DNA from 2 places in the Jeotgalibaca sp. MA1X17-3 genome. Region 1 is predicted to be linked to the other one. Evidence: riboswitches for the same ligand, from Rfam matches in the RefSeq annotation. Region 1 holds a riboswitch; the other holds the start of a gene.
What was found. A riboswitch is a leader RNA that binds a small molecule or an ion and turns the genes downstream of it on or off. The one in region 1 is predicted to bind S-adenosylmethionine.
Positions count from the first base shown of each region.

Region 2: it holds a riboswitch for S-adenosylmethionine, as region 1 does, so the genes downstream of both, metK (methionine adenosyltransferase) here and LZ578_RS02305 (hypothetical protein) in region 1, are expected to answer to the same signal.

Region 1 covers NZ_CP090983.1:461,843-466,252, reverse strand. Annotated here, with positions in the region: gene truA (tRNA pseudouridine(38-40) synthase TruA) at 1-554, shown strand, start outside; gene LZ578_RS02315 (S4 domain-containing protein) at 664-780, shown strand; gene LZ578_RS02310 (23S rRNA pseudouridine(2604) synthase RluF) at 820-1,371, shown strand; gene LZ578_RS02305 (hypothetical protein) at 1,464-1,706, opposite strand; SAM riboswitch class I at 1,785-1,893, opposite strand; gene LZ578_RS02300 (DUF488 family protein) at 1,979-2,536, opposite strand; gene gloB (hydroxyacylglutathione hydrolase) at 2,579-3,280, opposite strand; gene LZ578_RS02290 (SMR family transporter) at 3,348-4,259, opposite strand; gene LZ578_RS02285 (acyltransferase) at 4,275-4,410, opposite strand, start outside.
Region 2 covers NZ_CP090983.1:1,227,682-1,232,091, forward strand. Annotated here, with positions in the region: tRNA gene LZ578_RS06110 (tRNA-Lys) at 1-62, shown strand, start outside; tRNA gene LZ578_RS06115 (tRNA-Leu) at 93-174, shown strand; tRNA gene LZ578_RS06120 (tRNA-Thr) at 181-253, shown strand; tRNA gene LZ578_RS06125 (tRNA-Gly) at 259-330, shown strand; tRNA gene LZ578_RS06130 (tRNA-Arg) at 358-431, shown strand; tRNA gene LZ578_RS06135 (tRNA-Pro) at 440-513, shown strand; tRNA gene LZ578_RS06140 (tRNA-Met) at 556-628, shown strand; tRNA gene LZ578_RS06145 (tRNA-Phe) at 644-716, shown strand; tRNA gene LZ578_RS06150 (tRNA-Gly) at 734-804, shown strand; tRNA gene LZ578_RS06155 (tRNA-Ile) at 812-885, shown strand; tRNA gene LZ578_RS06160 (tRNA-Glu) at 903-974, shown strand; tRNA gene LZ578_RS06165 (tRNA-Ser) at 987-1,076, shown strand; tRNA gene LZ578_RS06170 (tRNA-Met) at 1,119-1,191, shown strand; tRNA gene LZ578_RS06175 (tRNA-Asp) at 1,213-1,288, shown strand; tRNA gene LZ578_RS06180 (tRNA-Gly) at 1,290-1,360, shown strand; gene LZ578_RS06185 (hypothetical protein) at 1,468-2,292, opposite strand; SMK box riboswitch at 2,488-2,564, shown strand; partial or broken gene metK (methionine adenosyltransferase) at 2,562-3,757, shown strand; gene LZ578_RS12615 (class I SAM-dependent methyltransferase) at 3,817-3,957, opposite strand; gene LZ578_RS06195 (class I SAM-dependent methyltransferase) at 3,954-4,382, opposite strand.

The DNA of each region.
Region 1 (4,410 bases):
CCAACTTCAAGACAACTTCTGACATGGACGTAGAGGCAATGCAAAATTTTCTAAATCGTTATCTTCCCCGTGACATTGTCGTTAAAAAATTAGTAGATGCTTCGGAACGATTTCATTCTCGCTACCATGCTGTTAAAAAACAGTATAGTTATTACGTCTGGAATCATCAGGTTCCTTCTGCTTTTGAACGAAAATATAGCTACCTATATCCAGACCACCTTGATGTCGACAAGATCAATGCCGCGTGTAAAAAACTGACAGGAACCCATGACTTTATTGGATTCTCTTCTCTTAAGAAATCTAAAAAATCAACCGAAAGAACCATTGAAGAAATCACGATGCACCGAGAAGGAAACTTAATTCGTTTTACATTTGTAGGAGATGGGTTTCTATATAATATGGTCCGAATTATTATGGGCACACTTCTAGAAATTGGGTCTGGCCTGCAAGAACCAGAATATATTGATGCGATTTTTAAGAGCAAAATTAGAAGTGATGCTGGAATGACCCTCCCGTCACAAGCTTTATTCCTAGATGAAGTTTATTACGATTAAAGGAAGTCGTGAGATGATCGATTCCTCTATACAAAAAAGCCGCTTGACTTTTATTGGATATACAATATGGTAAATAAGAACGTCTATTATTGAATGAAGGAAGGGTTCTATGCGTATTAATAAATACATTAGTGAAGCAGGAAAAGCTTCCCGACGAGGTGCCGACAAACTCATTACAGAAGGTCGCGTAACTCTCAACGGAAAAAAGGCTACAATTGGTGGCTAGGTAAAACCGGGTGATGAAGTAAAAGTAGACGGCAATCAAATTTTTGTAGCCAGAAATAATGTTTATATTGCTTTAAACAAGCCTGTAGGAATTACGAGTACAACTGAAAAAGGTGTTAAAGGGAATATCGTAGACTTAGTTAATCACTCGATTCCTGTCTTTCACATTGGTAGACTGGATAAGGACTCTGAAGGATTAATACTCCTAACAAACGACGGAGATATTGTTAATGAAATTCTGCGTTCTGAAAATCGACATGAGAAAGAATACATCGTCTCCGTCGATCGTCCCATTACTCCTGAATTTTTAAAAGATATGTCTGAAGGTGTAGAAATATTAGATACAACGACTCTTCCTTGTGAAATTGAACAACTTTCTAAATATGATTTTAAAATTATTCTTACTCAAGGTCTCAATCGACAAATTCGTCGGATGTGTGAAACGTTGGGATATAATGTTTTTCGATTACAAAGAATTCGTGTCATGAATATTCAATTAAATAGCCTTCCTGTAGGTCAATGGCGATATCTATCCAAAAAAGAAAAGGATCGCTTATTCAAAGACTTAGACTATGAACCGAGAGAATGGTAGATCCGCAAATAATATTTGATTCAAAAAATTAAAAAAGAGATAATCAAGTTGCTTTTTAAGAAGCTCCTCGATCATCTCTTTTTGTATGTATACTAGCTTATCTTTTTAAGTAGAATCTGTAATTCTATTTTTTGTTGTTTTAATTCATTTTCTAATTCTTGAATCTCTTGTACTTTTTCAATAACTAGATCTTTCATTTCTATTTTCTCTCTATTATTTTCTGTATTCTTGTTGGACTTATATTGATGATAAAGCATTGCTCCAGCATAACTCTTCGGTCCACCATTTTCTTCCATTCGTTCACAACTTAAAATTTGTTCTTTGGTCAATATCATTTTTTATCTCTCCTTTTGTTTTTTTGAAAACAAAAAACCCTTCTTTAAACAAGAAGAGTTGAGATAGAACGTTCACTCTCCTTATCTTTCAGATTTCTCTGCAGGATTTAGCACCGTGCTTGCGTGAGTACACAAGTCGGTTGCTGAGATTTCATAGGGCCAGCCCCTCAATCTCTCTTGATAAAGAAGTTATTTAGTTTTCATACTTATTATCGCAGTACAGTAGCTCTTTTTCAAGTGAATTCTATTTGCTCATTTGATTCATTAATTGACTATTTTTCCTTTTCATCAATTTGTGCTTCTTTTGGGTAAATAATTTTCGAACCTTCTACAACAGCTTTTGCACCATACAGTCCAATTTCATGTGGAATTGTTTTTTTCTCTGTCATAATATGATGAACCGTTAATCCTTTTAAGGCTAAATTATTTGAAATAATCAGGCGATGGCATCTCCATGGAACACTTTCCGAACACATATAACATACTCGTTTATCTTTCTCTAAAGCAACCAATTCATGAAGAGCCTCTTCGTATTCTTTTGTCAGGCTATAGGCTGCGTAGTTCTGAAAAGAATTATTTCTCCATCCATCTACTAATGACTCATCTATGTCATGATTTTTCTTTCTCCTACCGCCTAATGACGGCATATGTATATACTGAATACCGTTTTCCGGAATCCACTTTTCCATGTTTTCTTTATTAAATTGCGGCATGTAATTACTACCAGGATACGAGCGTACATCTACTAAAGCTTCTATATCATAGGATTGTAGCAAAGAAATAAACTCTTCTTCACTATGAGTGGAGTGACCAATTGTATAAATATTCAATCAAAACCCTCCTTTCCTTTTGAAGAACTACTTTAAAATAGCTTAGAAAACATCTCGAGCTTTACGTAACTTTACAAATCCTTCTAAATCATCCGCTTGAAGAAACAGATTGATTTTCTTTTCCTTGCCAATCGTTGTAGGTAACGTTGACTTTCCCTTTTTACGCAATTCATCCACTTCAGTCAACGCCTTAGAGATAAAGGGATCAGATGGTTCTATAGAATGTGCAAAGCGTAAATTGGTCTGTGTATATTCATGAGCCGCATAGACTTGTACTTCATCGTCTAATTGTTTAAATTTCTGTAAGGCATCGTACTGAGCTTGGTAGTCTCTTGTAAAGACTCGACCACAACCCGCTGAGAATAAAGAATCACCACAAAAAAGTGCCTCCTTAGTCAAAAAGCTAATATGTCCCTGCGTATGTCCCCCTGTTTTTAATACATCAAACGTTTGGTCTAACAAATGAACAGTATCCCCTTCTTCTACAAGATGATTCGCTACAGACTCTGTTTCTTTGGGCCCATAAATAGGAATCATTGGATATTTTTTTAAAATTTCCTCAACGCCACCTATATGGTCGTCATGATTATGTGTTAATAAAATAGCCTTTAAATGTAAATTGTTTTCGTCTAAATAATCCAGCACTTGTCTGGATTCTCCCGGATCGACTACTACTGCTTCTGTACCTTCTTGGATGATCCAAATGTAATTATCAGAAAAAGCTTTTACAGAATGAATATTCATCTATCTTACCCCCTTCTTTTCTTTATTATATAGGACTTGTCTTATATTGTTTACCAATTTGTTTGACTTAGAGATTAATTAAAATAAGTGCAAGTACTGTCAAAACAATCGCTACTTGATTTTTTCTAGTGATTTTCTCTTTAAATAAGAAATATCCACCTATATTAATCAGCACAATGCTGGCCGCACTATAGATCGGAAAGACTACTGACGTTTTTAAAGTAGCGAGTGACAGTATTAAAAAGTACGAAGAAAACAAATTAGGAATTCCAACTACAAAGCCTGTTAAAATATCTTTTTTGGTTATTTTTCTTTTTTCTTTAACTGTATAGAAAATACTTACTAGGAAAGCCGTAAAAAATATTGCAAAAAGAAAAACATCTTTATAGTCATTTAATGCATATTTTTGATAAATTTTACTAGAAAATTCTGCCATTCCTCCAAATACAAACAAAAAGATAATCGTAGGCTTTACATCAAACTTTTCAAGCGACTTCTGTGATAAATTGACAATCAGAATGGAAACCAAAGATAAAATAATTCCTATCCATTGAATAACAGAAGGAAACTCTTTCCATATAACGATTGAAAAAATCATAGGAATCAATATCCCTAATTTGGCAATGGTTCCTGAAATTCCTACTCCATTTTCTTTTATACTCTTTTGGTAATACGTAAAAGAAAGAAAAAAGAATGAACCAAATATTCCACCAACAATTAACCCCCAAATGATGCTGGAAGAAGGAGATAAAATATGTTCTGGATTAGTAGATAAGAGAGAAAAATCTTTTGCAAAAGATATCTCTCGACTAAAATTAGATAATAACCCTTTGTAAAAAATCATAAATAGACTAATGGAAAAAGCAATAAAGTAGTTAGCACTTGTAATGACCATTCGGTTTGCGTTCGAATTTTCGGTATATTTAAAAATAAGAGCAATTGATGCACTGCATATAATCGCTAACGTTAAATAAAACATAATGACCTCCTTTTTCTATTTGTATCGCTGTCGAACGTTTTTATTTAAACGTTGTAGCAAACCTTTCTCTATCCATTCGTACCATCCCTTTGCAATCCCAATCGCAAACACAGGTGAAACAAGTAACATCACTGTAGGGTTCAACCACTGT
Region 2 (4,410 bases), 770 kb from region 1:
TCAGTTGGTAGAGCATCTGACTTTTAATCAGAGGGTCGCAGGTTCGAGCCCTGCATAACTCATTTTTAGAATAACTATCTAACTAATAATCAGCGGGTGTGGCGGAATTGGCAGACGCACTAGATTTAGGATCTAGCGCCGCAAGGCGTGGGGGTTCAAGTCCCTTCACCCGCATTCTGAGCCGGCTTAGCTCAGTTGGTAGAGCATCTGATTTGTAATCAGAGGGTCGAGGGTTCAAATCCTTTAGCCGGCATCTCTGCGGAAGTAGTTCAGTGGTAGAACATCACCTTGCCAAGGTGGGGGTCGCGGGTTCGAACCCCGTCTTCCGCTTTTGATTTGAACTTCACAAAATATTAGGCACCCATAGCTCAATTGGATAGAGTACTTGACTACGAATCAAGCGGTTGCAGGTTCGACTCCTGCTGGGTGCATTCTTTAACGGGAAATAGCTCAGCTTGGTAGAGCACTTGGTTTGGGACCAAGGGGTCGCAGGTTCGAATCCTGTTTTCCCGATTGCAACAAAATATTATGTCATAAAATATAAAATACTATTATCGCGGGGTAGAGCAGTTGGCAGCTCGTCGGGCTCATAACCCGGAGGTCACAGGTTCGAGTCCTGTCCCCGCAATTTTTCATTTTTTACGGCTTGATAGCTCAGTTGGTAGAGCACTTGATTGAAGCTCAAGGTGTCGGCAGTTCGATTCTGTCTCAAGCCATTTGTATGGTATTTATTGCGGGTGTAGTTTAGTGGTAAAACTACAGCCTTCCAAGCTGTTATCGCGAGTTCGATTCTCGTCACCCGCTTTTTTAGGGGCCTATAGCTCAGCTGGTTAGAGCGCACGCCTGATAAGCGTGAGGTCGATGGTTCGAGTCCATTTAGGCCCATTTGAATAGTTTTTATTGGCCCGTTGGTCAAGCGGTTAAGACACCGCCCTTTCACGGCGGTATCACGGGTTCGATTCCCGTACGGGTCATTATTATATTATGGAGGATTACCCAAGTCCGGCTGAAGGGAACGGTCTTGAAAACCGTCAGGTGTGTAAAAACACGCAAGGGTTCGAATCCCTTATCCTCCTTACTTTTTAGTCTAAATAGACTGAAAAAATCATTACTATTATCGCGGGGTAGAGCAGTTGGCAGCTCGTCGGGCTCATAATCCGGAGGTCACAGGTTCGAGTCCTGTCCCCGCAATTTTTATTTTACATATATACAGGTTCCGTGGTGTAGGGGTTAACATGCCTGCCTGTCACGCAGGAGATCGCGGGTTCAAATCCCGTCGGAACCGCCATGCGGGTGTAGTTTAGTGGTAAAACTACAGCCTTCCAAGCTGTTATCGCGAGTTCGATTCTCGTCACCCGCTTCTAAAGATAAAAAAAGCTAAGACTTCAATGTCTTGGCTTTTTTTGTTTTAAATTACAGATGAAGATAGGATAATCCTTAAGAACAAAACCTATAGATTGTCCTTTTTTAAATGGAGATATTTAAAAGAACGCTATATAAAACGGTTATTAAACAAACAAAATTAGCTACATAAAGATCTGGTCTAAGCTTATTTCTCAGCTGCTTTACTGTTAAAGGAAATGAATAGATTAATAGAACACTAAAAAAAAGAATTTGCTTCCAAATAAGAACGTTTTGAATATTGAAGAGTATAAAAATGATTACAATCCCGATAATAAAGCTAATCATACTCAAAATGTTATTCTTTTCAATTAATAAATCTTGATAAGGTGAGTAGCTTTTCTTTATCTCTCGAGCAGCAAGAAGTTTTTCTTGTTGATTCAATGTAATGGGAATCATTAGGAAGAGAGTAGGGAGAAAGTAGGGAAGAATTTGAATGGAAATAAACTTTGTTTGAAGATAATAAGAAATTAGGCCAATTATAAATGTCTGAAAGAAAATTTGGAGCAACAAATAATATTCTGTATCTTCCATTTTGACTCCTTTATAAAAGGCTAAAATAATAAAGAAGCAGTAAAGAACAAGTAAAGCTGATATGATCCAGTTTGTGGCAACTAATAACAAAGTCAATAAAATAATTAAAATTGAATAAAAAATATAAGGAATAGATTTTGGTATGGATAAGTCACCACTTGAATTCTTAAAAAATGCAATTTCCATTGCTTTTATTAAGAGTAAAAAAAGATAAAGTAATAAAAAAGGATAAAATTGAAATGAAGCTTTTTTAGCACCGAGAAAAGTACCTACGAATAGAATAGCTAGTGGTGATAAAAGCCAAGAAACGAAAGGAATATTTGTGTACTTAAAGATTTTTTTACTGAGTTCTTCCATGTTAGACATCCTCTACAATCGTATTTAGCCTATCTTCCTTCATAATAGAAGACCCCCTAATCCTTGTCAAGTGAACTTCCTCTCTTAAAAGCTTATTAAAGTATAAATGAACGATTCGATTGAAAAAATATATTCTTACCTGATAAGAGTTGATTTTTCTTCATAAGAAGCGTATAGTAGGCATGTTATTGTTAAAAAGGCTGAAGTAATATCCCGATAGGATCCGCTATAGTGGAGACGCCTTGTAACCGAAAAATGGGGGAATAAAAATGGTAGAGAAAAGATTATTTACATCTGAGTCCGTTACAGAAGGACACCCAGATAAGATTGCTGATCAAATAAGTGATGCAATACTAGATAAGCTATTGAGTATGGATAAAACAGCTCGTGTGGCTTGTGAAACAATTGTTACGACCGGTTTAGTTATGGTATTTGGAGAAGTAACAACTTCTGCATATGTAAATATTCAAGAAGTGGTTCGTGATACTGTAAGTGAAATAGGATATACACGTGGGAAATTTGGATTCGATGCAGAGAATTTGGCTGTAATGGTTTCTTTAGATGAACAGTCTGCAGATATTGCTCAGGGAGTAAATCAATCATTTGAAAATCGTGAGCAAGATGAATCTTCTGAAGATGATACGAATTTGATTGGTGCAGGAGACCAAGGTTTAATGTTTGGCTTTGCTATCAATGAAACCGAAGAATTAATGCCCTTGCCGATTAGTTTGAGTCATAAGTTGACGAAACGTTTAACAGAGCTAAGAAAAGATGGTACCTTGCCATATTTGCGTCCAGATGGAAAAACTCAAGTAACCGTTGAATATGATGAAGAGGGAAAACCGCTGCGAGTTGACTCAGTTGTACTAAGTACACAACATGATGAATTCGTAACTCAAGAAATGTTAAAAGAAGATATTTTAGAGTATGTAATAAAAACTGTTATTGATTCATCATTATTAGATGAAAATACGAAATATTACATAAATCCAACTGGTAGATTTGTTGTTGGAGGACCAAAGGGAGATTCTGGTTTAACTGGTCGTAAAATTATTGTCGACACTTATGGAGGGTACGCACGTCATGGGGGGGAGCATTTTCAGGAAAAGATCCAACAAAAGTTGATCGTTCTGCAAGTTATGCTGCTCGCTATATTGCAAAAAATATTGTCGCTGCTGGTTTTGCTGAGAAATGTGAAATTCAACTAGCATATGCAATTGGTGTCGCTGAGCCTGTATCGATTTCAGTAGATACTTTTGGAACGGGAACAGTTTCTGAGGAAAAATTAATTGCCGCTATTCGTCAATTTTTTTCATTAACACCTTCCGGAATTATTCATATGTTAGATTTACAACGTCCAATTTATAAAAAAACAGCTGCTTATGGACATTTTGGTAGAGAAGATGTAGATTTTACGTGGGAGAATACCGATAAAGTAGAACAGTTAAAAAATCTATTAAAATAAAAGAAATAAAAAACTATTTTGCAGTTGCAAAATAGTTTTTTATTTCTTTAGAATGATAATTACTGTCTTTTTTCAATTGCAATCAGGAATGGTGGAGTGTTTTTCTGATTTATAAATTGATAGAGTAGAACCGTGTATTTTGATTGATCTAGTTCTTTTACATAATCTAATAGAGCTTCTTTTTCAAGTTTACCATTCAGGGGCCACTATAGACAACTAGTAAAAGCAAACCACCTATTTTTAAAGAAGGTAAAATCGCAGAAACACTTTTTAATGTTGTTTCTTTTTCTGTTGTAATTTCCTTATTACCTCCTGGAAGGTATCCTAGATTAAAAATCGCTGCTGAAATTGGTTTTTCAGTAGATAAAAAGAGTTCTACTTGTTCATGACCAACTTGATGCAGCTCGACTCGACTTTGAAGTCCGACTTCCTGTAATTCTTTATAAGTATGATGAATAGCTTTTTCTTGCACATCAAAACCAATAACTGTGCCAGTTTCTCCTACTAATGTAGCTAAAAAAAGGGTATCCTTTCCTTTTCCAACTGTTGCATCAATAACTGTGTCTGGTTCTTGAACAATGTTCTTTAATAACTGATGACTGTATTCAATCGCTTTTTCTAACATTTACTGACCTCTTTTTAATTTTATTGTA